Regions from separate parts of the Streptomyces sp. NPDC002306 genome, predicted to be linked through region 3. Evidence: riboswitches for the same ligand, from Rfam matches in the RefSeq annotation. Region 3 holds a riboswitch; each other region holds the start of a gene.
The links. A riboswitch is a leader RNA that binds a small molecule or an ion and turns the genes downstream of it on or off. The one in region 3 is predicted to bind cobalamin.
Positions count from the first base shown of each region.

Region 1 (9,443 bases), on a different contig from region 3:
AGGCGGCCGATCAGATGCTGTTCGGCCGGGGTCATCTTCGCGAGGTCGGCCACGTCGGAGTGGAGGTCGACCTCCTCCACGGTCCAGGTGTTCTTGATCGCGTCCCGGTAGCGCTCGTAGAAGTCGGGGTAGCGCATCGGGCGCAGCGTCAGCTCGAAGCCCGGGTCGAGGAGGTTCTGGTTACGGGTGGAGCTCATTACTGGCAGGCCTCGCAGGACTCGGGGTTTTCGAGGGAGCAGGCGACGGCGTCGGGGTCGGCCGCCTGCTGGACGGGGATGGTGGCCTGCGCCTGGGCCGCCCGCGCGATGCGGGTCGCCGGGCGCGAGCGCAGGTAGTACGTCGTCTTCAGGCCCGACTTCCAGGCGTACGCGTACATCGAGGAGAGCTTGCCGATGGTCGGCGTCTCCAGGAACAGGTTCAGGGACTGGGCCTGGTCCAGGAACGGCGTCCGGGCCGCGGCCATGTCGATCAGACCGCGCTGCGGGATCTCCCACGCCGTGCGGTACAGCGCCCGTACGTCGGCCGGGATCCACGCGAAGTCCTGCACCGAGCCGTTGGCGTCGCGCAGCGCCTCACGGGTGCGGGCGTCCCACACGCCGAGCGCCTTCAGGTCCCGCACCAGGTAGGAGTTGACCTGGAGGAACTCGCCCGACAGGGTCTCGCGCTTGAACAGGTTGGAGACCTGCGGCTCGATGCACTCGTACACGCCCGCGATGGACGCGATGGTGGCGGTCGGCGCGATCGCCAGCAGCAGCGAGTTGCGCATCCCGGTGACGGCGATACGTTCCCGCAGGGCCGCCCAGCGCTCCGGCCAGGTGAGCTCGACGTCGTAGTGGTCGGGGTGCAGCACGCCCCGCGCGGTCCGGGTCTTCTCCCAGGCCGGCAGCGGGCCGTTGCGCTCGGCCAGTTCGGCGGAGGCCTCGTACGCGGCGAGCATGATGCGCTCGGCGATCCGGGTGGAGAGCCGCTTGGCCTCCGGGGAGTCGAACGGCATCCGCAGCTTGAAGAAGACGTCCTGGAGCCCCATCGCGCCCAGGCCCACCGGACGCCACTTCGCGTTGGAGCGGCCCGCCTGCTCGGTCGGGTAGAAGTTGATGTCGACCACCCGGTCGAGGAAGGTGACCGCGGTGCGGACGGTCTCGTCCAGCCGCTCCCAGTCGAGGTCACCGTCGACGACGAACGCGCCCACGTTGACCGACCCCAGGTTGCAGACCGCCGTCTCCCCGTCGTCCGTGACCTCCAGGATCTCGGTGCAGAGGTTGGAGGAGTGGACCACGTGGCCCGGCAGGGCCGTCTGGTTGGCGGTGCGGTTGGCGGCGTCCTTGAAGGTCATCCAGCCGTTGCCGGTCTGCGCGAGGGTGCGCATCATCCGGCCGTACAGATCGCGGGCGGGGATCGTCTTCTTCGCCAGGCCCGCCGCCTCCGCCTTGTGGTAGGCCGCGTCGAACTCCTCGCCCCACAGGTCGACCAGCTCGGGCACGTCGGCGGGGGAGAAGAGGGACCACGGGGCGTCGGCGTTCACCCGGCGCATGAACTCGTCCGGGATCCAGTGCGCGAGGTTGAGGTTGTGCGTACGACGGGCGTCCTCACCGGTGTTGTCGCGCAGCTCCAGGAACTCCTCGATGTCGGAGTGCCAGGTCTCCAGGTACACCGCGGCCGCGCCCTTGCGCCGGCCGCCCTGGTTCACCGCGGCGACCGAGGCGTCGAGGGTCTTCAGGAACGGGACGATGCCGTTGGAGTGCCCGTTCGTGCCGCGGATGAGGGAACCCCGCGAGCGGATCCGGGAGTACGACAGACCGATGCCGCCGGCGTGCTTGGAGAGCCGGGCGACCTGGTGGTAGCGGTCGTAGATGGAGTCCAGCTCGTCCAGCGGCGAGTCGAGGAGATAGCAGGACGACATCTGGGGGTGGCGCGTACCGGAGTTGAAGAGCGTGGGCGAGGACGGGAGGTAGTCGAGGCGGCTCATCAGCCGGTAGAGCGAGGCCACCTGGTCCAGGGCGCGGACGGTGTCGTCCTCGGCCAGGCCGCACGCCACGCGCAGCATGAAGTGCTGGGGCGTCTCGATCACGCTGCGGGTGATCGGGTGCCGCAGCAGATAGCGGCTGTGCAGGGTGCGCAGGCCGAAGTAGCCGAACCGGTCGTCGCCGTCCGGGTCGACGAGCGCGTCGAGACGGGCCGCGTGGAGGCGCGCGAACTCCGCCGTACGGTCGGCGATGAGCCCCTCGCGGTGCCCGACGGCGACGGACTCGGTGAACGTCGTCACGCCCTGCGAGGCGGCCTCGGCGGCGATGCTGACGGTCAACAGCCGGGCGGCGAGCCGTGAGTAGGCGGGGTCCTCGGAGATGAGCCCCGCGGCCGCCTCCGTGGCCAGCTCGCGCAACTCCGTCTCGTCCGCGCGCGCGGACCGGCCGCGCAGCGCGGCGGCGGCGACCCGGCCGGGGTCGGCGTCGGGGAGGTCGGCGGTCAGCGCGGTCAGGGTCCGCAGCAGCGCGGTACCGGGACCGTCGATCTCCTTCGCCGGGGTCGCTGAAGCCGGATCGGCTGGCGCGATGGTCACGTGGGGGCTCTCCCTCGCTCGGCACGGGGACCTCGCGGAGGGCAGCGGGCAGCACACGAGCGCACGGGGGCGTCGCGTCCACCGGCCCATTCCACGAGGCCCGGACGTCAGGGCACCCGGACCGGACGGCCGGGCGCGCTGTCGGCAGGTCCTCGGACTGACGCGAGTGCGTGTCCGTTCTGGGACGGACATGCACAAGTACACCGTTGCGGGACAGTTCCGGATTCGCACCGGATTCCCCTGCGGCGACAGCGAGCATGAGCATACATCTTGTGCCGGGCTGCGGTGGCACCACCAGATGTTGTGTCGTGTCGGCTTCGGAGCGTGTCAGAGCGTCAGCTCGCGGGCCGGTGGCGGGCATGGCGAAGGGCGGCCGGGCCCGTCGGCCCAGCCGCCCCATGGCTCACTTCCACCACACCGAAGGAGCCGGATCTCCGCCCGGGCGCCTTCGGTCCCTCCGCCGGGCGACGCCCAGGCGGTGTTGCGCCCTAGTGCGCCGAACCCGCGGTCGCCGGCGGCAGCTCCACCTGTACGCCGGGATCGCCCGCGTCCGCCGTGTAGTCCTGCGGACTGGTCTCGTCGACGCCGTCCGGGGCCTTCAGGGCCCGCAGCACGAAGGTGAGGAACACGGTCACCACCGCGTTCAGCACGAACGCCGTGAGGCCGATGTAGCCGATCTCGCCGATGCCCGGGATCTCCTTCGCCGAGCCGCCGAAGTGCTTCTGCGTGGGCGAGGCGACGCCGTACGCGGCGAGCGTCCCGTAGAGCATGCCGACCGCCCAGCCCGCGAGCAGCGCCCAGCGGTGGAACCAGCGCGTGAACAGGCCGCCGACCAGGGACGGGAAGGTCTGCAGGATCCAGATCCCGCCCAGGAGCTGGAAGTTGATGGCGACCGTCTTGTCCATCGTGAGGACGAAGACCAGGGCTCCCACCTTCACCAGCAGCGAGACCAGCTTGGAGACCTTCGTCTCCTGCTGGGGTGTCGCGTCGGGCTTGATGAAGTCCTTGTAGATGTTGCGCGTGAAAAGATTCGCGGCGGCGATCGACATGATCGCGGCCGGGACGAGCGCCCCGATGCCGATCGCCGCGAAGGCCACCCCCGCGAACCAGTCCGGGAACATGTTCTCGAACAGCTGCGGGATGGCCAGCTGGCCGTTGGTGACCTTGACGCCGGCCGCGATCGCCATGAAACCGAGCAGCGCGAGCAGGCCCAGCATCAGGGAGTACAGCGGCAGGATCGTGGTGTTGCGGCGGATCACCTCACGGCTGCGGCTGGACAGCGTCGCCGTGATCGAGTGCGGGTACATGAACAGGGCCAGCGCCGAGCCGAGGGCCAGGGTGGCGTACGTCCACTGGCCCGCCTGGGCCGGGACGAGGCCGCCCGCGCCGGCCGCGGTGTACTTGTCGCTCGCCGCCGAGAAGATCTCGTCGAAGCCGCCGAGCTTGATCGGGATGTAGATGATGGCCACCGCGATCACGAGGTAGATCAGCGTGTCCTTCACGAACGCGATCAGGGCGGGGGCGCGCAGCCCCGAGGAGTAGGTGTACGCGGCCAGCACGCCGAACGCGATGAGCAGCGGGAGGTCCTTGACGAACCAGTTGGTGTTCTCGCCGCCGCCCACGCCCATCACGTCCAGCACGGCCTGGATGCCGACCAGCTGGAGCGCGATGTACGGCATGGTCGCGAGGATGCCGGTGACGGCCACGGCGAGGGACAGGCCCTTGGAGCCGAAGCGGCCGCGCACGAAGTCCGACGTCGTCACGTATCCGTGCTTGTGGGAGACCGACCACAGGCGGGGCAGGAACGTGAAGATCAGCGGGTAGACCAGGATCGTGTACGGCACGGCGAAGAAGCCGGCCGCGCCCGCCGCGTAGATCGCCGCCGGTACGGCGACGAAGGTGTACGCCGTGTAGAGGTCGCCGCCGAGCAGGAACCAGGTGACCCAGGTGCCGAACGAGCGCCCGCCCAGGCCCCATTCGTCCAGGCTGTGCTCGTTGTCCGGCCTGCGCCAGCGTGCGGCGAGGAAGCCCATGACCGTGACGGCCACGAAGAAGAAGATGAAGACGGCGAGTGCCACGCCGTTCACGCCGTCGTTCACGCGTCGACACCGCCCTTCGCGGTGGTGCGGGCGCGCTGGTCACGCCGCCACAGCTGGTGGGCGATCACGGTGAGCGCGGTCGAGACGAGCACCCACAGCATCTGGTACCAGTAGAAGAACGGGATGCCGATGAAAGTCGGATCCGTCTTCGCGTACGACCCGACCCACAGCATCGCCACGAAGGGCGTGACGAGACAGAGGCCGATGACGACGCGCACCGGCGTCACCACCGGCCCTCTGTTCGCTTCTGGGGCAATTGACATCTGGCGACTCCGTCCCCTCGCTGATCACCGCTGACGCGCAGGCAATCTAGGTCACGGTGTTGCGTGAACGGAACCCCTCGTCCGTATGACGGGTGCAGAGCGTGTGAAGAAAGCCGGCTCAGTCCTGAGGGCGCTTGAGCCTGGCCACGAACTTGTACCGGTCGCCCCGGTACACCGACCGCACCCACTCCACCGGCTGGCCGTCCTTGTCCAGCGAGTGCCGGGACAGCATCAGCATGGGCAGGCCGACGTCGGTGCCGAGCAGGCCCGCCTCGCGCGGGGTGGCCAGCGAGGTCTCGATGGTCTCCTCGGCCTCGGCGAGGTGGACGTCGTAGACCTCGGCCAGGGCGGTGTAGAGGGACGTGTACTTCACCAGCGACCTGCGCAGCGCGGGGAAGCGCTTCGCCGACAGGTGGGTGGTCTCGATGGCCATCGGCTCGGCGTTGGCCATGCGCAGCCGCTCGATGCGCAGTACGCGCCCGCCGGCGGTGATGTGGAGCAGGCCGGCGAGGGTGTCGTCGGCGGTGATGTAGCCGATGTCCAGGAGCTGCGAGGTGGGTTCGAGGCCCTGGGCGCGCATGTCCTCGGTGTACGAGGTGAGTTGCAGCGCCTGGGAGACCTTTGGCTTGGCGACGAACGTGCCCTTGCCCTGGATGCGTTCGAGGCGGCCCTCGACGACGAGTTCCTGGAGCGCCTGACGGACCGTGGTGCGCGAGGTGTCGAACTCGGCGGCCAGCGTCCGCTCGGGCGGGACCGGGGTGCCGGGCGCCTGCGTCTCCGTCATCTCCAACAGGTGCTTCTTCAGGCGGTAGTACTTGGGCACGCGCGCGGTACGGACGGTCGCCCCACCCTCGTTCTCCGCACTGCTGACGTCGGTGCTCATGCTCTGCCTTCCCGGCTCCGGGTGCCGAAGCGACCGACGTACCGTCGGCCGCGGCTCACATCGTGGCACGGCTTCGTGTACGGGGTGTCCCCCGCGGTGACCACGCACGCTCCGTGATCCCCTCTGTATACCGTTGGCCCTCGCTTTGGTCTAGTCCAGAGGGCCGGGCGAGTGAGTGCGGTACGCGTGAACTGGCCCGTCCGTTCTGGTCGCTTGGAAATGAAAAGTCCCTGCATATCGCGGTCCCGTAACGGACGACTCGACCCCCTTCGAACACCCTTGACAGCCCTATTGGTCTGGGCCAAGCTCCCCCCTACTGGTCTACACCATTGGTCCAGTCCCGGCCCCACGGGCGGTACGGCGCGTTGACGGTCACCGCGGGGAGCAGGGGGGTTTGTGGGCATCCCTGAGGAGGGTGGCGTGAAGCGCAAGCTGACAGTCGCGATCGGTATCGCGGGAATGATGGTCTCCATCGCGGCGTGCGGGGGCAGCGGCGACGACGGCGGCGAGAGCAAGGCCGGGGCGGACGGCTACAAGGGCCAGACGCTCACCGTGTGGGTCATGGACGGCTCTTCGCCGGACCAGTGGCAGAAGGACGTGACCGCCGCCTTCGAGAAGAAGACCAAGGCGAAGGTCAAGTTCGAGGTCCAGCAGTGGAACGGCATCCAGCAGAAGCTGACCACCGCCCTGTCCGAGGAGAACCCGCCGGACGTCTTCGAGATCGGCAACACCCAGACCCCGGCCTACGCCAAGACCGGCGGCCTGGCCGACCTCGCCGCCCTGAAGGGCTCCCTCGGCGCCGACTGGACCCAGTCCCTCAACAACTCCTCCGTCTTCGACGGAAAGCAGTACGCGGCGCCCTGGTACTTCGCCAACCGCGTCGTCATCTACAACAAGAAGGTCTGGGCCGACGCCGGCATCAAGGACCTGCCCAAGACGCGCGACGAGTTCTACGCCGACCTCAAGCAGATCGGCACCAAGACCAAGAACGAGCCGATCTACCTGCCGGGCCAGAACTGGTACCACTTCGTCGGCCTGACGGTCGGTGAGGGCGCCGAGCTGGTCAAGAAGGACGGCGACAAGTACGTCTCCAACCTGGCCGACCCGAAGGTCGCCGCCGCGATGGAGACCTACAAGAAGTTCCAGGCGCTGTCCAAGGCGCCGAAGGACAAGGACGAGGCCACCCCGCAGCAGGGCGAGGTCTTCGCCAAGGGCAACGTCGGCGCCATCATCGGCATGGGCTGGGAATCCGGCATCGCCATCAAGGCCAACCCGGCCATCGAGAAGGAGATCGGCTACTTCACCATCCCCGGTGCCGCGGCCGACAAGCCCGAGGGCGTCTTCCTCGGCGGCTCCAACCTCGCCGTCGCCGCGGGCAGCAAGAAGCAGGCGCTCGCCGACGAGTTCCTGAAGATCGCCCTGTCCGACCAGTACGAGGGCGAGCTGGCCAAGCTCAACGGCGTCATCCCGAACAAGGAGTCGCTCCAGACCAACCTGACGGGCAACGCCGCCGCCGAGGCGGCCGCGCCGGCCGCCGCGGGCGGTGGCACCACGCCGCTGATCCCGGAGTGGGCCGCCGTCGAGAACGCGCCCAACCCGATCAAGACGTACATGACCGCCGTGCTGAACGGCAAGTCCCCGGCCGAGGCCGCCAAGCAGGTCGAGGACGAGTTCAACAAGCGCCTGTCGCAGCAGCAGTAGCGCCCGCAGGAGGCGGGGGCCGCCCACCCGGCGGCCCCCGCCCCCAGCGTCGAACCGGTCGAGAGAAGAGATGGCGAGCATGACCGTGCAGACCGAACGGCCGCCCTCCGGCCCGGCGGACGTCCGCAAGTCGGACGACGGAGGACCCGGCAGGCCACCACCGCGAGCCGCGTCGCGCGCCGGCGCGCTCGCCCCGTACCTCCTGCTGCTGCCGGCCTGCGCGGCCACCGTGCTGCTGCTCGGCTGGCCGCTGCTGAAGGACCTGCTGCTGTCGTTCCAGAACCTCAACATGGGACAGCTGATCCAGCATGTCACCGAGTGGAACGGCTTCGACAACTACGAACAGGCCCTCACCGGCGAGGACTTCTGGCGCGTCACCCTGCGGTCGCTGCTGTTCACGGCCGTCAACGTCGTCCTGATCATGATCGTGGGCACCCTGGTCGGCCTGCTGCTGGCCCGCCTCGGCCGGCGGATGCGCGTGACGCTGATGATCGGGCTGGTACTGGCCTGGGCGATGCCCGTGGTCGCCGCCACCACCGTCTACCAGTGGCTGTTCGCCCAGCGCTTCGGTGTCGTCAACTGGGTCCTGGACAAGTTCGGCCTGCACTCCATGGCCGACTACAGCTGGACCAGCAGCCAGCTGTCGACGTTCTTCGTCGTCACCCTGCTGATCGTCTGGATGTCGATCCCCTTCGTCGCGATCAACCTGTACGCGGCCACCACCACCATCCCCGGCGAGCTGTACGAGGCGGCGGCCCTCGACGGCGCCGGCGTCTGGAAGAGCTTCACCACGGTCACGCTGCCGTTCCTGCGGCCCTTCCTCTACGCCACCACGTTCCTGGAGATCATCTGGGTCTTCAAGTCGTTCGTGCAGGTCTTCACCATCAACGGCGGCGGTCCCGACCGCCTCACCGAGACCCTGCCCGTCTACGCCTACATCGAGGGTGTCGGCAACCAGCACTACGGCATGGGCGCGGCGATCGCCGTGCTGACCATCCTGATCCTGCTCGGCGTCACCGCCTACTACCTGCGGATCGTGCTCAAGCAGGAGAACGAAGAGGAGGCCGAGCTGTGAAGCGCTCGCTCTGCAGCCGCGCATGGCCCAACGTCACGGCCGCCGTGCTGTTCGTCGGCTTCGTCTTTCCCGTCTACTGGATGTTCGCCACGGCCCTCAAGCCGACCGGCGACATCATCGCGGACGACCCGGTCTGGTTCCCGACCGACGTCACCTTCGAGCACTTCAAGAAGGCGACCGGCGTCGACCACTTCTGGACGTACGTCGGCAACTCGCTGATCGTCACGGTCCTCGCGGTCGTCTTCTCGCTGGTCGTCGCGCTCGCCGGGTCCTTCGCGCTGGCGCGGATGCGCTTCCGCGGGCGGCGCGGCTTCGTCATCGGCTTCATGCTGGCCCAGATGGCGCCCTGGGAAGTCATGGTCATCGCGATGTACATGATCGTGCGGGACGCGTCGCTGCTCAACAGCCTCGTCCCGCTGACCGTCTTCTACATGATGATGATCCTGCCCTTCACCATCCTGACGCTGCGTGGCTTCGTGGCCGCCGTGCCGAAGGAACTGGAGGAGGCCGCGCTGGTCGACGGCTGCACGCGCGGCCAGGCGTTCCGCAGGGTCATCCTGCCGCTGCTCGCGCCGGGCCTGATGTCCACCTCGCTGTTCGGCTTCATCACCGCCTGGAACGAGTTCCCGCTCGTCCTGGTCCTCAACAAGGAGGCCGAGGCACAGACACTCCCGCTGTGGCTGTCCAGCTTCCAGACCGCCTTCGGCAACGACTGGGGCGCGACCATGGCGGCGTCCTCGCTCTTCGCCGTCCCGATCCTGATCCTCTTCGTCTTCCTCCAGCGCAGGGCCGTCAGCGGTCTGACCGCCGGCGCCGTGAAGGGATAACGCCATCCGATGACGACATTCGCCAGCGGCACCGACAC
Region 1 is NZ_JBSFCK010000010.1:148,382-157,824, reverse strand. Features, by position in the region: gene ACWCQK_RS21580 (ribonucleotide-diphosphate reductase subunit beta) at 1-197, opposite strand, end outside; gene ACWCQK_RS21575 (ribonucleoside-diphosphate reductase subunit alpha) at 197-2,557, opposite strand; cobalamin riboswitch at 2,684-2,822, opposite strand; gene mctP (monocarboxylate uptake permease MctP) at 3,046-4,656, opposite strand; gene ACWCQK_RS21565 (DUF3311 domain-containing protein) at 4,653-4,919, opposite strand; gene ACWCQK_RS21560 (GntR family transcriptional regulator) at 5,038-5,802, opposite strand; gene ACWCQK_RS21555 (extracellular solute-binding protein) at 6,223-7,503, shown strand; gene ACWCQK_RS21550 (carbohydrate ABC transporter permease) at 7,583-8,578, shown strand; gene ACWCQK_RS21545 (carbohydrate ABC transporter permease) at 8,575-9,405, shown strand; gene ACWCQK_RS21540 (glycoside hydrolase family 3 protein) at 9,415-9,443, shown strand, end outside.
Region 1: another riboswitch for cobalamin. It lies ahead of ACWCQK_RS21575 (ribonucleoside-diphosphate reductase subunit alpha); the one in region 3 lies ahead of ACWCQK_RS00785 (CbtB domain-containing protein).

Region 2 (9,443 bases), on a different contig from region 3:
CGCTGAGCTTCTCGTACATCCAGTCGTCCACGACCCCGGCCGTCGCGTCGTAGCCGAAGAGGTAGTCGACGGTCGCCGCCATCTCGAAGGCGCCCTTGTAGCCGTGCCGGCGCATCGCCGCCATCCAGCGCGGGTTGACGACCCGGGCGCGGAACACCCGGTGCGTCTCCTCGCCCAGGGTCCTGGTGCGCACCTGGTCCGGCGTCGCCGAATCACCCACGTACGCCTCCGGCGAGGTGCCCGTCAGGTGCCGCACCATGGCGACCATGCCGCCGTGGTACTGGAAGTAGTCGTCGGCGTCGACCAGGTCGTGCTCACGGGTGTCCACGTTCTTCGCGGCCACCGCGATCCGCCGGAACGCCGTCTCCATGTCCCCGCGCGCCGCCCGGCCTTCGAGCCCACGCCCGTAGGCGTAGCCGCCCCACACCGCGTACACCTCGGCGAGGTCGGCGTCCGAGCGCCAGTTGCGGGCGTCGATCAGCGGCAGCAGGCCCGCCCCGTACGCGCCCGGCTTGGAGCCGAAGACCCGGGCCGTCGCGCGCCGCCGGTCGCCGTGCTGCGCCGCGTCCTGCTCCACGTGCGCCCGGACGTAGTTGGACTCGTCCGGTTCGTCGAGCTCCGCCACCGCCCGCACCGCGTCGTCGATGAGCCCGACGACGTGCGGGAAAGCGTCCCGGAAGAAGCCGGAGATACGGACGGTGACGTCGATGCGCGGCCGGCCGAGTTCGGCCGGCGGCACGATCTCGAAGCCGGTGACGCGGCGCGAGGCGTCGTCCCAGACCGGGCGGCAGCCCAGCAGCGCCAGGATCTCGGCGATGTCGTCGCCCTGGGTGCGCATGGCCGAGGTGCCCCAGACCGTCAGACCGACGGACCGCGGGTAGGCGCCGGTGTCCTGGAGGTAGCGCTGCACGAGGGAGTCGGCGAGCGACTGCCCGACCTCCCAACTCAGCCGGGAGGGGATCGCCTTGGGGTCGACCGAGTAGAAGTTGCGGCCGGTCGGCAGGACGTTGACGAGTCCACGGGTCGGGGACCCCGACGGGCCGGCCGGGACGTAACCGCCGTCGAGCGCCTTGAGGATGTGGTCGATCTCGTCGGTCGTACGGGCCAGCCGGGGCACGACCTCGCGACACGCGAACTCCAGCACCGCGGCGGCGTCGGGAAGTTCGGTGCCGAGCACGTCACGCAGCAGCGCGGGTACGGCCGTCGCCGTCCAGCCGCTCGCCTCCATGCCCTCCGCGAGCCGCCGGCACAGCTGTTCCAGCAGATCGATCGCGTCGGCGGCACTGCGCGCGGGCCCCTCGACCAGGTCCGTCAGCTCGACCGGCACCTTCACCGGCGCGCCCGGCTCGGCGAGCAGTTCCTTCTCCACCAGCCCGAAGTGCCCGGCCAGCGAGGCCCGCAGCCCCGGCAGCGCGTTCGCCTGCCCGCCCCACACCTGCGAGGCGCGCAGCACGGCCAGCACCAGGTTCACCCGCGGCTCGCCGACCGGCCCGCCGCCGAGGATGTGCAGGCCGTCCCTGATCTGCACGTCCTTGATCTCGCACAGATAGCCGTCGATGTGCATGACGAACTCGTCGAAGGCACCGTCGTCCGGCTGTTCGTCGACATGCAGGTCGTGGTGCAGCTCGGCCGCCTTGACCAGCGTCCAGATCTGGGCACGGACGGCCGGGGCCTTGGCCGGGTCCAGGTCGGAGACGAGCGCGTACTCGTCGAGGAGCTGCTCCAGCTTGGCCAGGTCGCCGTAGGTGTCGGCGCGGGCCATCGGCGGCACCAGATGGTCGACGACCGTGGCGTGGCCGCGCCGCTTGGCCTGGGTGCCCTCGCCGGGGTCGTTGACGATGAAGGGGTAGATCAGGGGCAGTTCACCGAGGACGGCGTCCGGCGCGCAGCCGCCGCTGAGGCCCAGGCCCTTGCCCGGCAGCCACTCCATCGTGCCGTGCTTGCCCATGTGGACGACCGCGTCGGCCCCGAAGCTGTTCTCCAGCCACCGGTAGGCCGCCAGGTAGTGGTGCGACGGCGGCATGTCGGGGTCGTGGTAGATCGCGATCGGGTTCTCGCCGAAGCCGCGCGGCGGCTGGATCATGACGACGACGTTCCCGAACCGCAGGGACGCCAGGACGATGTCGTCCCCGTCGACGTACAGGTTGCCCGGCGGTTCGCCCCACGCCTCCCGCATCCCGTCGCGCAGCCGGGGATCGAGCCGCTCGAACCACTCCCGGTAGTCGGCCAGGGGCACGCGGGCGGGCGCGGCGGCGAGCTGTTCCTCGGTGAGCCACTCGACGTCGTGGCCGCCGGCCGCGATCAGCCGGTGGATCAGCTCGTCGCCGTCGTCGGGGTGCCCGTCGACCCCGTACCCGGCGTCCCGCAGGGCGTCGAGGACCCGTACCGCGGAGGCGGGTGTGTCGAGTCCGACCGCGTTGCCGACCCGGGAGTGCTTGGTGGGGTACGCGGTGAAGACCAGCGCGAGCTTCTTCTCGGCGTTGGGCCGGTGCCTCAACCGGGCGTGCCGTACGGCGATTCCGGCGACCCGCGCGGCCCGCTCGGGGTCGGCGACGTACACCGGCACGTCGTCCGGGCCCTGTTCCTTGAAGGAGAACGGCACGGTGATGAGGCGTCCGTCGAACTCCGGGATGGCGACCTGCATCGCCGCGTCCATGGGGGAGAGCGCGGCGTCCGACGCCTCCCAGGCGCTCTTCGACGAGGTCAGGCAGAGCCCTTGCAGCACGGGGATGTCGAGGTCGGCGAGGGCGCCGATGTCCCAGGCCTCCTCGTCGCCGCCCGCGGAGGCCCGCGAGGCGTGGGTGCCGCCCGCGGCGAGCACGGTGGCGACCAGCGTGTCGGCCGACGCGAGGATCTCGTACAGCCCGGCATCGGCGCCGCGCAGTGAACCGCAGTACACGGGAAGGGCGTTGACGCCCCGCGCCTCGATGGCGTCGCACAGTGTGTCCACGAAGCCGGTGTTGCCGCTCAGCTGGTGGGCGCGGTAGAAGAGCACGCCGACGGTCGGCCGGCCCGCTTCACGCGGACGCGACCCGTGGACCCCGTACTCCGGCATCTTCAGCGGTTCGACGAAGCCCTCGCCGGTCAGCAGCACGGTGTCGGACAGGAACCGGGCCAGCTCGACGAGGTTGGCGGGGCCGCCCTCGACGAGATAGCGCAGCGCCTCCGCGACGACGCCGGCCGGCACCGAGGACTCCGCCATCAGCTCGGCGTCGGGAACGGTCTCCCCGCCGAGCAGCACGGTCGGCACGCCGGACGCCTTCAGCACGGCCAGCCCGTCCTCCCAGGCCCGCTTGCCGCCGAGCAGCCGTACGACGGCGAGGTCGGCGCCCCGGATCAGCTCCGGGAGCTCCTCGGCGACGTCGACCCGGGTCGGGTTGCCGATCCGGTACGGGGCGCCGGAGGCCCGGGCCGCCAGCAGATCGGTGTCGGCGGTCGACAACAACAACACTGTGCTCATGCGGGCGCTCCCGGTGGGATGAAGGGCAGTCCTTGCGGCGCGCCGGACTCGATGAGCCGCCACAGCGCGTCCGTGTCCGCGTGCTGTTCGATCAGGTCGCCGAGCCGGTCGAGCTGTTCCTCGCGCAGCGCGGCGAACGACGTGTCGGGGGCCGGTACGAAGCGGCGGCCCGCGGCGGCCGCCACCTCGCGCAGGAAGGCCCGCCGGAAACCGTCCGACTCCAGTGAGCCGTGCCAGTGGGTGCCCCAGACGGCGCCGACCCGGCAGCCGTCCAGGAAGGGCTCCCCGCCGGTGATCCGGGCGACCCCGTGGTGGATCTCGTACCCCTCGACCTGTTCGCCGAGGGCCTCGCCGACCGGTCGGGCGAGGGTCTTCTCGGGCCTGAACCGCACCCGTACGGGCAGCATCCCGAGCCCGTCGACCGCCCCGCGCCGGCTCTCCACCTCGTCCTCGATGTGCTCGCCGAGGATCTGGAAGCCGCCGCAGACGCCGAGCACCGGCCGTCCCTCGGCGGCCCTGCGCAGCAGCGCGTCCGCGAGACCGCGCCGCCGCAGCCATTCCAGGGCGGCGACCGTCCCCCGGGTTCCCGGCACCACGACGAGATCGGCGTCGGCGAGTTCCTCGGCCCGGTCCACGAACCGCACCACGACGCCCGGTTCGGCGGCCAGCGCGTCCACGTCCGTGAAGTTGGACATCAGCGGGATCGCGCAGACCGCGACCCGCAGGACGTCCTCGCCGACCGGGGCGGACACCGCCGACTCGCGGACGGCCCCCCGCAGGGAGACCCGCAGTCCGTCCTCCTCGTCGATGCCGAGGCCGTGCCGGAACGGCAGGACGCCGTACGTGCGGCGGCCGGTGAGTCCGTGCAGCATGTCCAGCCCGGGTTCCAGCAGCGACACGTCGCCGCGGAACTTGTTGACGAGGAAGCCCGCGACGAACTCCTGGTCCTCGGGGGACAGCAGCGCGACCGTGCCGAAGAAGGAGGCGAACACGCCCCCGCGGTCGATGTCGCCGACCACGAGCACGGGCAGCCGGGCGTTGCGGGCGATCCCCATGTTCACGATGTCGGTCCGGCGCAGGTTGATCTCGGCCGGACTGCCGGCCCCTTCACAGATCACCGCGTCATAGGTGCCCCGCAACTCGGCGAGGCAGTCGAGGACGGTCCCGAGGAGCGCCTGCTGCCGCCCCCCGTGATAGCCGCGCGCGGTCATCTCGCCCACGGCCCTGCCCATGAGGACGACCTGGCTGCTGCGGTCGCTCCCGGGCTTGAGCAGCACGGGGTTCATCAGCGCGGTCGGCTCGACGCGCGCGGCCTGTGCCTGCATCGCCTGGGCACGCCCGATCTCGGCGCCCTCGCGGGTGACGAACGAGTTCAGGGACATGTTCTGCGCCTTGAACGGCGCCACTTTGACGCCCTGTCGCACCAGCCAGCGGCAGATCCCCGCGGTGACGACGCTCTTGCCGGCGTCGGAGGTGGTGCCGGCGACCAGGAGACCACCGTTCATGACGTGCGTCCCTTCACGAGGATTCGGGCCGCGGCGCTGACGCCGAGCGCGAGCCAGCCGACGCGACGGGAGAGCCGTACGGCCCGGTCGATGTCCGTGACCCGGACGGGCCGTCCGCCGGCGCCGTTGAGGACGGGCCGGTGCTCGACCCGCCCGGCGTAGGAGAGGGTGCCGCCGAGCCGCACGCCGAGGGCTCCCGCGAACGAGGCTTCCACCGGACCGGCGTTGGGACTGGGATGCCGGGCCGCGTCGGCCCTCCAGGCCCGTACGGCCCCCCGCGGATCGTCTCCGGCGAGGGCCGCGAGTACGGCGGTGAGGCGGGCGCCCGGCCAGCCCGCGAGGTCGTCGAGGCGGGCGGAGGCCCACCCGTAGCGCAGATAGCGCGGCGAGCGGTGGCCGACCATGGCGTCGAGGGTGTTGACGGCCCGGAAGCCGAGCAGGGCCGGCACCCCGCCGACGGCTCCCCACACCAGCGCGCCGACGACGGCGTCGGAGGTGTTCTCGGCGACCGACTCGACGACCGCCCGGGCGATCCCGTCGGCGTCCAGGGCCTGCGGGTCGCGCCCGCACAGATGGGGCAGCCGGGCGCGGGCACCGTCGATGTCCCCGGCGCGCAGCGCGCGTGCGACGGCCCCGGCCTCCCGGGCGAGTGAAGTGCCCCCGACGACGGCCCAGGTGGCGGTGGCGGTCAGGGCCACGGAGGCGGCGGTGGAGGAACGCGCGGCGCGGGTGGCCGCGGCCCCGAGGGCCACGGCGCCGCCGACGCACACGACGGTGTGCAGCGCGCCCCGGCCCCGGTGGTCCCGCCACAGCATGCGTTCGACGGCCCCGGCCGCCCGCCCGAACGCCGCGACCGGGTGCCCCCGGCGGGGATCGCCGAGGAGCAGGTCGCCCAGGAGGCCGGCGGTGGCGCCGTACGCGAAGACGCGGTCGGCACGCATCGGTTCAGCCGATCGTGGTGGTACCGGGCGACGACGGGGCGCTGAGACTCGATCGGCAGCCGAGCATGGCGATATGTCCTCACTCAGGGTGTCCACGCCCTGGTTCGACGAGACCGGCGGCGAGAGTTCCTGGCTCCCGGGGGCTTACTACCCCGGTGACAGTGGCGGGACCGCGCCGGATTCACACCGGCTTCCTCTTCTGCCTCCGTACATGGCTCCGGCAGTCCACCACGGGCCCGGAAGGGCCGTCAACTTGCTGTTGACCTGCAACGGAGGAGTGTGTGCAGCCCCACACGGGCGACGGGTGCCGCCCCGTGTGAAGGCGGTGGAACGTGGGGAGGGGCGGCAGGAACCGGTGGGTTCCTGCCGCCCCTTGGGCGACGGCGCGCGTGTGAGCGCGGGTCAGGCGACGATCAGATAGATCCCGTAGGCCACCGCGGCGGTGCAGGCCGCGAAGCAGGCGTAGGCGCCGGTCACGGCCAGCGCGGCGGAACCGCCCCGCGCGGACGCCCGTTCCTGGCGCGAGAGGCCCATGACGCCGAGGGTGAACAGGGCCACGAGGACCACGGTGACCACGAGGCTGACGCCGAACACGGAACCCAGGCTCGCCCAGTCGATGTTCATGGTGATGCTTCCTTCTTAACCGGGTGCGCGGGGAGTTCAGACGGTGGCGGCCGGCGGGGTCGCCGGGTCGGCGACGGACGCGGCGGTGGCCTGGGCGGGGAGGGACGCGGCGGGGGCGGGGATCGTGGCCGTGAGGTCCGTGCTCACCGTGCCCGCGGGAGGCGGGGTCACCGCGGCGATGGCGGTGGTCACGACACCGGCGGGCCGCTCCGGGGCGTTGACGTTGCTGTGGTCGACGACCTCGCGCCGGGAGAGCTTCCAGATCGCGGCGCTGGAGGCGATCAGGAAGACGGCGACGACGGCCGTGCCCCAGCCGCCGAGGTCCGTCACGGACTCGGCGAGGGCACCGACCAGCGCGGCGGCCGGCAGGGTCAGGGCCCAGGCGACGAACATGCGGGTCGCGGTGGACCAGCGCACGACGCCGCCCTTGCGGCCGAGGCCCGCGCCCATCACCGAACCGGAGACCGAGTGGGTGGTGGAGAGGGAGAAGCCGAGGTGGGAGGAGGCCAGGATGACCGTCGCGGCGCTGGTCTGGGCGGCGAAGCCCTGCTGCGGCTGAAGGTCGGTCAGGCCCTTGCCCATGGTGCGGATGATGCGCCAGCCGCCGAGGTAGGTGCCGAGCGCGATGGCGAGACCGGCGGAGAGGATGACCCAGACGGGCGGGTCCGAGTCGGGCGCGACGGCGCCGCCGGCGACCAGGGCGAGGGTGATGATGCCCATCGTCTTCTGCGCGTCGTTGGTGCCGTGGGCCAGCGAGACCAGGCCGGCCGAGGCGATCTGGCCCGCGCGGTAGCCCTTCGCGGCGGCCTTGCCGTCGGCCTTCCTGCCCAGCGTGTACGACAGGCGGGTGGCGAGCAGCGCGGCCGCGCCGGCGACGATCGGGGCCGCGACGGCCGGGATCAGGACCTTGGTGACGAGCGCGTCGCCGTGGACGGCCCCGGTGCCCGCGGAGGCGATGGTGGCACCGATCAGACCGCCCATCAGGGCGTGCGAGGAACTGGAGGGCAGGCCCACCAGCCAGGTCAGCAGGTTCCAGAGGATCGCGCCGACCAGGGCCGCGAAGATGACCTCGGGACGGATGCCGGTCTCGTCGACGAGACCCTTGGAGATCGTGTTGGCGACCTCCACGGAGAGGAACGCGCCCACGAGGTTGAGCGTGGCGGACATGGCCACCGCGATCTTGGGCTTGAGCGCACCGGTCGAGATGGTCGTGGCCATCGCGTTGGCGGTGTCATGAAAACCGTTCGTGAAATCAAACGCGAGTGCGGTTACCACCACAATCGCGAGGATCAGCGAGAAGTTTTCCATTTACCCAGGCAATCTTTCGAAGTCATTGGCTGGACGAACGTAGGTAACCTGGATGAACGGAAGATGAACTAGGGCGGGCGTCAAGGTGTCGCGGGCGGAGGGTTGTCGCCCCTTTCGGGAGTGACGGCCCGGACCTGGCAGGGCTAGCGGCCCCGGGCGAACGCCTTCAGGCGGCCCGGCGAGCCGTTGAAGAGATTCTGGTCACCCGGCAGGCTGCCGCCGTTGTCGTACTGCCAGAAGGTCCACGACGACCATCCGGCGGGCAGCGCGCCGGCGTCCGCCGAGCCGTGCCGGGCGATCCACAGCGCGTGGTCGGCGGCGAAGGCGCGGCTGCCGCCCGTGCAGGTGTTCCACCAGCGGGTGGTCGTGTAGATCACCGGACGGCGGCCGGTGAGGCGCTTCACCTCGTCGCTGAACGACCGGATCCAGTCGACCATGCCCGCCCTGCTCAGGCCGTAGCACCGGTGCTCGCCGTCGTACGGGTTGTACTCGATGTCGAGCGCGGGCGGCAGCGTCCCGCCGTCCGGGGTCCAGCCGCCGCCGTTGCGCACGAAGTACGCGGCCTGCGCCGTGCCCGACGACTGGTCCGGCAGCGCGAAGTGGTACGCCCCGCGGAGCAGTCCCGCGCCGCGCGCCCCCCGGTACTGCCGGTCGAAGTAGGGGTTGCGGTAACCGGTGGACTCGGTCGCCTTGACGTAGACGAACGCCGCGCCCTTGGCCCGCGCGTCCCGCCAGTCGACGTCCCTCTGGTGCGACGAGACGTCGTGCCCCTTGGGCCGGGCCGCCGCCGAGGCCGGCGCCCCGGCGAGCGCGCTCCCGAAGGTGAGAGCCGCCACCGACGCCGCGATCACGCGGGCGCGGCGGCGGGACGGTGTGCGATCACGGGCCATGCTTCCCCCCGGAATGGCGACGCGTACGGCAAATCCCCCAGAGGCTACTCGAAGATCCACGCATGCTCGTCGATCCCCGGCCAAGGTGCTGGAGAAGGTGATGTATACGGATATGCGGCCTTACGGAGTCTCAACTACCGCTCTACGGTGCCCCGGGCCGGACAGCGTGCCGCACCGCTGCCTGGCAGGATCGCGGCATGGCTGAGCGACGGCACGACGAACGGGACGAACGGGATGAACGGGGCGCCCGGGAGGGTGCGCAGGGTGTGCGCGAGGGCGTGGGAGGCGTGGCGGAGGCGCGGGGGAGCGGGGTGTCCGAGGAGGAGGCGCGCGCGTGGGCCGCGCTCGTCGCGACCGCCCGCCGGACCGTGTCCGACGGACTGGTGGTCGGCACCTCCGGCAATGTCTCGACGCGTGTCGGGGACACCGTGCTGGTCACGCCGTCGGGTGTGCCGTACGACCGGCTGACGCCGGACGACATCACCGGAGTCACCCTCGACGGCCGGCAGGTGCTCGGCACCCTCGTCCCGACCAGCGAGCTGCCCATGCACCTCGCCGTCCACCGCACCACCGACGCCCGCGCCGTCGTGCACACCCACGCCGTGCACGCCACGGCCGTCTCCACGCTCGTCCCCGAGCTCCCGGCGATCCACTACATGACCGGCGCCCTCGGCGGCCCCGTCCGGGTCGCCCCTTACGCGCCGTACGGCTCCGA
Region 2 is NZ_JBSFCK010000005.1:372,455-381,897, forward strand. Features, by position in the region: gene cobN (cobaltochelatase subunit CobN) at 1-3,460, opposite strand, end outside; gene ACWCQK_RS13700 (cobyric acid synthase) at 3,457-4,965, opposite strand; gene ACWCQK_RS13705 (cobalamin biosynthesis protein) at 4,962-5,906, opposite strand; cobalamin riboswitch at 6,011-6,151, opposite strand; gene ACWCQK_RS13710 (hypothetical protein) at 6,309-6,530, opposite strand; gene ACWCQK_RS13715 (anion permease) at 6,567-7,838, opposite strand; gene ACWCQK_RS13720 (lysozyme) at 7,982-8,728, opposite strand; gene ACWCQK_RS13725 (class II aldolase/adducin family protein) at 8,926-9,443, shown strand, end outside.
Region 2: another riboswitch for cobalamin. It lies ahead of ACWCQK_RS13705 (cobalamin biosynthesis protein); the one in region 3 lies ahead of ACWCQK_RS00785 (CbtB domain-containing protein).

Region 3 (9,443 bases):
CGGCCTGGACGTCCTGGTGCACGGCGAGCCCGAACGCAACGACATGGTGCAGTACTTCGCCGAGCGGCTCACCGGCTACCTCGCCACCCAGCACGGCTGGGTGCAGTCGTACGGCACGCGTTACGTCCGGCCGCCGATCCTGGCCGGTGACATCTCCCGTCCCGAGCCGATGACCGTACGCTGGACGGCGTACGCCCAGTCGCTCACCGGCCGTCCGGTCAAGGGCATGCTCACCGGGCCGGTCACCATGCTGGCGTGGTCCTTCGTCCGCGACGACCAGCCGCTCGGCGAGACCGCGCGGCAGGTGGCCCTCGCCCTGCGTGACGAGGTCGGCGATCTGGAGGCGGCGGGCACCTCGGTCATCCAGGTCGACGAGCCCGCCCTGCGGGAGACGCTGCCCCTGCGGGCCGCCGACCACGCCGCCTACCTGGCCTGGGCGACGGAGGCGTTCCGTCTCACCACCGGCGGGGTACGTCCGGACACGCAGATCCACACCCACATGTGCTACGCCGAGTTCGGTGACATCGTCCAGGCCATCGACGACCTCGACGCGGACGTCATCAGCCTGGAGGCCGCCCGCTCCCACATGCAGGTCGCCCGTGAACTCGCCGCCCACGGCTACCCGCGCGAGGCGGGACCCGGTGTGTACGACATCCACTCCCCGCGCGTCCCGGAGGCCGAGGAAGCGGCCGCGCTGCTGCGCACCGGCCTCAAGGCCATCCCCGCCGAGCGGCTGTGGGTCAACCCGGACTGCGGTCTGAAGACCCGCGGCTGGCCCGAGACCCGCGACTCCCTGGAGAACCTGGTCGCCGCGGCCCGCACGGTCCGCGGGGAACTGCCGCCCGCCTGACCCGGACACCGCTTCGGGCCGGGGTGCCGCGCGCGGCCCGGCCCGTCGCATGTCCCGTGCGTGGTAGTCGAGTTGCCCGGTGACGGTGATCCCGTCGAGTGAACGGGCCGTGTGGTTCGAGCGGTTCAGGAGGTCAGGCCGCGGTGGCCGCGCAGCAGGTCCGCGACGGCGCAGCGCAGGCAGTCGGTGACCGTGCCGGGCTGCGCCGGCGTGGCGGTGGGGCAGGGGCCCGGGTGGTCCGGCCCGGCCGCTCGCCGCGCCGGTGGCACGCCTGCGGCGGCGCGGAGACCAGGTCCTCCAGTGCCCGCAGCAGTCGCTCGGTCCGCTTGGCCTGATGGGCGAGGACCCGCACGCGGGCGCTCTGTCCGCCGATCTACCGTCGGCCGGCCATGAGTTGGTCGTACTCCGCCGGGGTCAGGGCGACCACCTCGTGGCCGCCGAGTGTGATGCGGCGCGGCTGCGGCTGTCTGCTCACTCGGGTCCTCCGCTTCTCGCCCGCGTGGTCAGCGGGTGATCGGCCGGGTCGATGCGTGCTGTCCGTGGTCCGGGTCGCCGGTGTCCGGAGAACGCGAGAGGGCCCCCGGACGGTTCCGCGGGCCCTCTCGTGTCTCGGCTCGTTCAGTTGGAGGCGGCGACTGCCCGCCCTGGTGCGACGGTCTCCGGCTCGGGGTGCAGCAGCCGTTCGGCCAACTCCCCGAACACGAGGCCGAATCCGGCCCACAGGGTGACCTGCATGGCGAGAGCCGATACGCGGAAGCGCCACAGCAGCGCGGCCGGGAAGTCGCCCGGTACCTCGTTGATGACGGGCAGGAACGCGTAGGCCAGTCCGATCACCACGGCGAAGGCGAGCACGGCGACGACCGTGGCGTACCAGGTGCCCAGGGCCGGCGCGAGGCGCTTGCCGAGGATCGTGGCGCCGACGGCCAGCAGCACGCTGAGGACCATCATCAGGAAGTACAGCGTGGTCCGCTTGCCGATGGTGTCGGGGTCGCCGACGGACGGCGGGTTGGCCGGGTACTTCAGGAACGGCACGACGTACACCGCGAGCAGTGCCACGCCGGACAGCAGCAGGGCCGTGGCCCGCGCGGAGAAACGGCCGACCCGGCCGAGCGCGAAGCAGTAGGCGAGCGCGGCGATACCGCCGAACGCGATCCCGTAGACCAGGACGCCGGTGGCGAGACCGGCGGTGGACTGGAGGGAACGGGAGACCAGTTCGACCTCGTGCTCGTGCGCGGGGGCGTGCGCCTCCTCGAAGCCGATGGCGCTGTCGACGCTGGGTTCACCGAGGAAGTAGGCCACGATCAGGGTCAGCACGCCGGCCGCGAGGCCGGCGAGCATGCCCCGCACGAGAAGGTTTCTTACGGTTGCGGAGTTCATGGGTCTGCGGCGTCCCTCGGGTCAGTGGCAGGGGAAGCCGAGAAGGTGGCGGGCGTCGTGCACCCACTCGTGGACTTCCGCGCCCGAGACGACGGAGGTGGCGCCCTGCTCCGCGCCGACGAAGTACAGCAGGACCAGCATCAGGACGCCGAAGAAGACCGCCCAGGGAGCGATCGCCGCGATCGGCAGTTTGGCGGGAAGGACAGGGGTGGTTGCGGTCGGCTGGGCGACGTGCTGCGCCATGGCAGGGGCCTCCTTTGGGAGTTCGCGTCCCATCTCGGTGGTGCACATGACGACGGCTACGGGTCTGACTCACGGGCCGCCCCGGCGGGGCTGCTCGCTCACAGTGGCGCGACCGTGCCGGATTTCCACCGGCTTCCGTTCTGTCGTCGTCGATACCGCACCGACGGTACCGCCTGGCGCGAACATGGCCAAGACCGGGCCACCTGCGTGATCTTCCTCTCGCGGCGGGCGGCCAGGCCCGGGTGACGTGCGCGGTCACGACCACGGATCCGTGACCGGCCTACCCGGGCCCGGCGTGCGGGGGCCCGCCCAGGAGCACGCGTCAGATGAGCGCGACGGTACCGCTCACCGGGCCCCCTCCGGCGGGATGTCGGGTCCGGCCAGGCCGAGTTCGCGTTCGCCGAGGGGGGCGAAGAAGCGGGCGACGTCGGCGTCGGTGACCTCCGCGAGGGTGGCCGGCGACCAGTGCGGGTCGCGGTCCTTGTCGATGACCTGGGCGCGGATTCCCTCCACCAGGTCGGGGGTCGACAGGGCCGCGCAGGAGACGCGGTACTCCTGGTCCAGGACCCGTTCCAGCGAGCCGAGCCGGCGGGCACGGCGCAGGGCGGCGAGGGTGACCTTCAGGGCGGTGGGCGACCTGCCGAGCAGGGTCTGGGCGGCCTCCTTGGCGGCCAGGTCGCCGTGGACGAGCAGCCGCTGGACGATCTCCTCGACGCTGTCGGCCGCGTAGCAGTCGTCGATCCACGCCCGGTGTCCCGCCAGTTGTCCGGGCGACGGCTGCCGTACATGGCGTGCGAGGGCGTCCCGTACGGGCGTCCCGGCGAGGTCGCCGACGAGGTCCGGCAGCGCGGCGGACGGTACGCAGTGGTCGGCGAGTCCGCACAGCACGGCGTCGGCGGCGCCGATCTGCGCTCCGGTCAGCGCGAGGTGGGTGCCCAGTTCGCCGGGCGCGAGCGCGAGCAGGTGGGTGCCGCCCACGTCCGGCACGAACCCGATGCCGGTCTCCGGCATGGCGATCCGGGACCGCTCGGTGACCACGCGGACGCCGCCGTGGGCGGAGAGGCCGACGCCGCCGCCCATGACGATCCCGTCCATGACGGCGACGTACGGCTTGGGGTAGCGCGCGATGCGCGCGTTGAGCCGGTACTCGTCGCGCCAGAACGCGGCGGCGACGCTGCCGTCCCCGTCGCGGGCGTCGTCGTGGACCACCCGGATGTCGCCGCCCGCGCACAGGGCACGGTCCCCGGCACCGGTGAGGACGACGGTCTCGACGGCCGGGTCGTGCTCCCAGGCGGTGAGCGCCTCGTCGATGCGGCGCACCATCGCGTGGTTCAGCGCGTTGAGGGCCCTGGGACGGTTGAGGGTGATGTGGGCGGCCCGTCCGGTGATGCTCAACAGCACCGCCTCCTGGCCGTCGCCCGTTCCGCTCATGCCACTCGCTCCGTTCGTCGCGTCCATGCCGGTCTTGCGCACGCTCCCGTCGAGCCGCGGCCCACGAGGTCGCGCTCGCCCGGTCTCGTCGGAGCCTTCCAGCGTCCCGGGCCCCGTCTCTTGATCCTCTCCGGGAGACGGGGCAGGTCCAAATCCTCGCGCCGTCGTGGTCCCGTGACCGGCTCGTCCGGTGCGCACGGCGCCCCGGGGGCGCCCGGGTGGGTACGGGGTCGCGGGGCGGCGGGGCAGCTGGTTCGCCTACGCGGCCGTTCCCTCCGCCGATGCGATCTCCGCCACGGTGTCGGTGGCCGCGGGCTGCGCGAACTGGGTGCGGTACAGCTCCGCGTAGCGGCCGTCGGCCGCCAGGAGCTGTTCGTGGGTGCCGCGTTCCAGGACGCGGCCCGACTCGATCACCAGGATCTGGTCCGCCGCCCGCACCGTGGACAGCCGGTGGGCGATCACGATCGCGGTGCGGCCGGCCAGGGCCTCGGTGAGCGCCTCCTGGACGGCCGCCTCCGAGGTGTTGTCGAGGTGGGCGGTGGCCTCGTCGAGGATGACGACCCGCTGGCGGGCCAGCAGCAGCCGGGCGATGGTCATGCGCTGGCGTTCGCCTCCCGAGAGGCGGTAGCCGCGTTCGCCGACGACCGTGTCGAGGCCGTCGGGCAGGGCGCGGACGAGGTCGTCGAGACGGGCGCGGCGCAGGGCGTCCCACAGTTCGGCCTCGGTGGCGGCGGGCCGGGCGAGCAGCAGGTTGGCGCGGACCGACTCGTGGAAGAGGTGGCCGTCCTGGGTGACCATGCCGAGGGTGGCGCGCAGGGAGGCGGGGGTGAGGTCGCGGACGTCGACACCGCCGAGGCGTACGGCGCCCTCGTCGACGTCGTACAGGCGCGGCAGGAGCTGCGCGATCGTGGACTTGCCGGCGCCGGAGGAGCCGACGAGGGCGATGGTCTGGCCGGGTTCGGCGCGGAAGGAGACGCCGTGCAGGACCTCGGAGCCGTCGCGGGTGTCCAGGACCGCGACCTCCTCCAGGGAGGCGAGGGAGACCTTGTCGGCGGACGGGTAGCCGAAGCGGACGTCGTCGAACTCGACGGAGACCGGCCCTTCGGGCACCTCGCGCGCGCCCGGCCGTTCCGCGATGAGCGGTTCGAGGTCGAGCACCTCGAACACCCGCTCGAAGCTGACGAGTGCGCTCATCACCTCGACGCGGGCCCCGGCGAGCGCGGTGAGGGGGGCGTAGAGGCGGGTCAGGAGCAGGGCGAGGGAGACGACCGCGCCGGGCTCCAGGGTGCCGCGCAGCGCGAACCAGCCGCCGAGGCCGTAGACGAGGGCCAGGGCCAGGGCCGAGACCAGCGTCAGGGCCGTCATGAACACCCACTGGGTCATGGCCGTACGCACCCCGATGTCCCGGACATGGCCGGCCCGGACCGCGAACTCCGCCGACTCGTCCTCCGGCCGGCCGAACAGTTTCACCAGGGTGGCGCCGGGGGCGGAGAAGCGCTCGGTCATCCGGGTGCCCATCGCCGCGTTGAGCGTGGCCGCCTCGCGCTGCATACGGGCCATCCGGCCGCCCATGCGCCGGGCGGGCAGGACGAAGACGGGGAGCAGGCCCAGGGCGAGCAGGGTGATCTGCCAGGACAGGGTGAGCATGACGGCGAGGGTGAGCAGCAGCGTGACCAGGTTGCTGACCACCCCGGAGAGCGTGTTGCTGAACGCGCGCTGGGCGCCGATGACGTCGTTGTTGAGACGGGAGACGAGCGCCCCCGTACGAGTGCGTGTGAAGAACGCCACCGGCATCCGCTGCACATGATCGAACACCGCCGTCCGCAGATCGAGGATGAGCCCCTCGCCGAGCGTCGCCGACAGCCCTCTGCCCAGGATGCCGAGCGCCGCCTCCAGCACCGCGATGAGCGCGATGAGCAGGGCGAGGCGGACGACCGTGCCCTCGTCCCCGTGCGTCACGATCGCGTCGACGACACGTCCGGCCAGGACGGGTGTCGCCACCGCCAGCAGCGCGGTCAGCACGCCGAGGAGGACGAACAGCGCGATGCGGCGGCGGTGCGGGCGGGCGAACACGCCGATGCGGCGCAGGGTCGCACGGGCGTAGGGACGGCGTTCCTGCTGGGCGTTCATGACGCTGTACAGCTGCGTCCAGGCGGTGGTTTCCATGCTCATGAGAGAGAACGTAGAACCTCAAGTTTCGTTGAGGTCAATGTCCGGCCGAAACACGCGCAGACGAAGGACCCGATGACCTGCACTCCCCAGCCGCTTCCCGTCCGTAAGCCGCCGTCCCCACTGTCGCAACCCCTCGTTGACGTGGTGCGGAAACCCTCTCCGAATGTGACACGCGTCCCCGTCCGCAAGATTCTGTGCCTGCTTCCGTTGCTGATCCTCGGCGTGGTCGCGGTCCAGCACCGGTCGGTGCTCGCCGAGGGCTTCGGCCATCTCAGGGGCGCCGAGTGGCCCTGGCTGCTGGCCGCGGCCGCCGCCACCTGTCTGACCTGGGTCGCCGCGGCCTTCACCCGGCAGGGCGCGGTGGTCGAACGGCTGCCCAAACGGCGGCTGCTCGCCACCCAGTTCGCGGCGGGCGCGGCCAACCACCTGCTGCCCACCGGGCTGGGCGCGAGCGCCGTCAACCTGCGCTTCATGACGGTGTGCGGGGTGCCGCTGGCCCGCTCCTCGGCCGCCCTCGCGCTGTATCTGCTCGCCGAGTCCGTGGGCCGGCTGGGCCTGCTGACGGCCCTGCTCCTCGCCTTCCCGCACGCGCTGCGGATCGGCACGCTGCTGCCGCACGCCGCGCTCGGCCCGCTGCTGTGGGGCATCGGCGCCGTCGTGGTGGTGGCCACGGGCGTGCTCGTGCTGGTCCGGCGGCTGCGTACGGCGGTGTTCTCCTTCCTGCGCACCGCGCTGGGCGAGGCGCGCTCGGTGCACACCCGTCCGTCGCGCGCGTTCGCCCTGTGGGGCGGTTCGCTGGCGTTCCCCGCCCTCCAGGCCGCCGGTCTGGCCGCGGTGGGACAGGCGCTGGGGCTGCCGGTGCCGCCCACACACATCGCGCTGGCGTATCTCGCGGCGACCGTCGCCGTGGCCCTGGTGCCCACGCCGGGCGGACTCGGCTCGGTCGAGGCGGCCCTGATCGTGGCGCTGGTCGCGGCGGGCGGGCCGGTGGCGCTGGCCACGGCGGTGGTCCTGGCGTACCGGATCATCACGGTGTGGCTGCCCTTGCTGCCGGGCGCGCTGACGCTGGGCGCGCTGGTGCGCCTGAAGGTCATCTGACCGGGACACGCGCGCCGGGGCTGTGACTGCGCCGGGGCTGCGCGGCTGCGGCTGCGGCTGCGGCTGCGGCTGCGGCTGGTCACGATCCCGGGGGATGCGTCGGGGTTACGGCCGCTCACGACCCACCACCCCCTCGTGTCCCATATGTCACACCTGTCACCAGGGCACGGGCCTGCCGTCCCGGAAGAAGCCGCCGTTCGGGCCGTCGTCGGGGAGGGTGGCCGCCCAGACCACCCCGGCCGCGCCCTCGGGCACGGGGCGGCCGCCACCGCCCATGTCCGTGGCGGTCCAGCCCGGGCAGACGGCGTTCACCAGGACCCCGTGCCGGCCCAGCTCGCCGGCCAGGAGCCGGGTGAGGGCGTTGAGCGCGGCCTTGGAGACGCTGTAGGCGGGCGTGCCTCCGGTCATCCCGGCCAGCGAGCCGCCCTCGCTGCTGACGTTGACCACCCGGGGGTGCGGACTGCGCCGGAGCAGCGGCAGCAGCGCCTGGGTGACCCGCCAGGCGCCGAACAGGTTGGTCTCCATGGCCCGGTGGACCTCGTCGAGGTCGGCCGAACGGGCCTGCGCCCAGGTGTCGTAGAGGATCGCCGCGTTGTTGACCACGACGTCCACGCGCCCGAGGTCACGGGTCACCCGGTCCGCCATCGCGGCCACGCTCGCCTCGTCGGCGACGTCGAGCCGAACGGCGGTCACCCGTCGGCCGCCGGGATCGACGCGCTGGGCGGCGGCCTCACCCTTGGCGAGGTCGCGGGCGCCCAGCACCACGTGATGGGCGCCGCCGTCGGCGAGCTGGCGCACCACCTCGTAGCCGATGCCGCGGTTGGCGCCGGTGACCACGGCGACGAGCGGTGTTCCGGTACTGCCGGTAGTGCCGGTGCCTCCGGTACCGCCGTTGCGTCGTACTGCCATCGGGAACTCCTGTGAGTAACTCGTCCCGGAGGACACGTCGTACGGACGCGTCGTACAGAAGGGGATTCCACCATGCCGATCCGGACGGAACGCCGGGGACACGTCACCACTGTGGTGCTCTCCCGCCCCGAGGTGCGCAACGCGGTGGACGGCCCGACGGCCGCCGAACTCGCGGCCGCCTTCCGTGAGTTCGAGGCGGACGACGAGGCGCGGGTGGCGGTGCTGTGGGGTGAGGGCGGTACGTTCTGCGCGGGCGCCGATCTCAAGGCGATGGGCGGCGGGGACGGCAACCGGGTGGCCGAGGACGGCGACGGGCCGATGGGTCCGACCAGGATGCGGCTGTCCAAACCGGTGATCGCCGCCGTCGCCGGGCACGCCGTGGCCGGCGGCCTGGAGCTGGCGCTCTGGTGCGATCTGCGGGTGGCCGAGGAGGACGCCGTGTTCGGGGTCTTCTGCCGCCGCTGGGGCGTGCCGCTCATCGACGGCGGCACGGTACGGCTGCCCCGGCTGATCGGTACGAGCCGTGCCCTGGACCTGATCCTGACGGGCCGCCCGGTCCCGGCCCGGGAGGCGTACGAGATGGGACTCGCGAACCGGGTGGTCCCCACCGGCACGGCGCGCGCCGCGGCCGAGGAGCTGGCCGCGGCGATCGCCGGCTTTCCCCAGGCGTGCCTGCGCGGCGACCGGGCCTCGGTCCTCGACCAGGAAGGCCTGGACGAGACGGCGGCCCTGCGCGGCGAACTCCACCATGGAAGAGCCGTGTTGGAGGAGGGGCTGGCGGGTGCTGCACGGTTCGCCGGTGGTGCGGGGCGGCACGGGTCGTTCGACGACCGGTGAGCGGCCAGGCGTCCAGGCGGTCAAGCGGTCAAGCGGTGAGACCGCAAGGCGGTCAGACGGCCAGGCGGTCAGACGGCCAGGCGGCCACGCGGTCAGGCGGCCAGACGGTCAGGCCGTCGACACCCGCACCGGGCCGCCTGTCGGGTCGACCCGACGGGTCCAGGCCGCGGTCAGGGGCAGCGGGCGGTTCGGCAGCACCGTACGGAGCCGCGGGGACTCGGTGTGCAGGAGCCGGCCGTCCTGGGTGACACGCAGGACAGGGCGGGTGAGGACCACCGAGGTGCGCAGGACGTACGGGATGCGGTCGGCCGGGGTGACCCGGTTCGGGGCGATCCAGCGCAGGGGCGCGGCCACGAGCAGGGGGACGCCGTCGGGCCGCTCGCCGGTCGCGAGCCACGCGCGGACCTCGGCCGCCGCGTGCGCGCCCTCACGGACCGCGGTCGCCGCGCTCTCCACGGCGTGCAGCACACTGCCCACGGCGAACACGCCCGGCCGTGAGGTGTGCAGCGTGCCGTCGACGGCCGGC
Region 3 is NZ_JBSFCK010000001.1:173,976-183,418, forward strand. Features, by position in the region: gene metE (5-methyltetrahydropteroyltriglutamate--homocysteine S-methyltransferase) at 1-850, shown strand, start outside; gene ACWCQK_RS00780 (CbtA family protein) at 1,469-2,227, opposite strand; gene ACWCQK_RS00785 (CbtB domain-containing protein) at 2,249-2,470, opposite strand; cobalamin riboswitch at 2,509-2,659, opposite strand; gene ACWCQK_RS00790 (enoyl-CoA hydratase/isomerase family protein) at 2,816-3,901, opposite strand; gene ACWCQK_RS00795 (ABC transporter ATP-binding protein) at 4,160-6,067, opposite strand; gene ACWCQK_RS00800 (lysylphosphatidylglycerol synthase transmembrane domain-containing protein) at 6,239-7,171, shown strand; gene ACWCQK_RS00805 (SDR family oxidoreductase) at 7,328-8,080, opposite strand; gene ACWCQK_RS00810 (crotonase/enoyl-CoA hydratase family protein) at 8,153-8,917, shown strand; gene ACWCQK_RS00815 (NAD(P)/FAD-dependent oxidoreductase) at 9,026-9,443, opposite strand, start outside.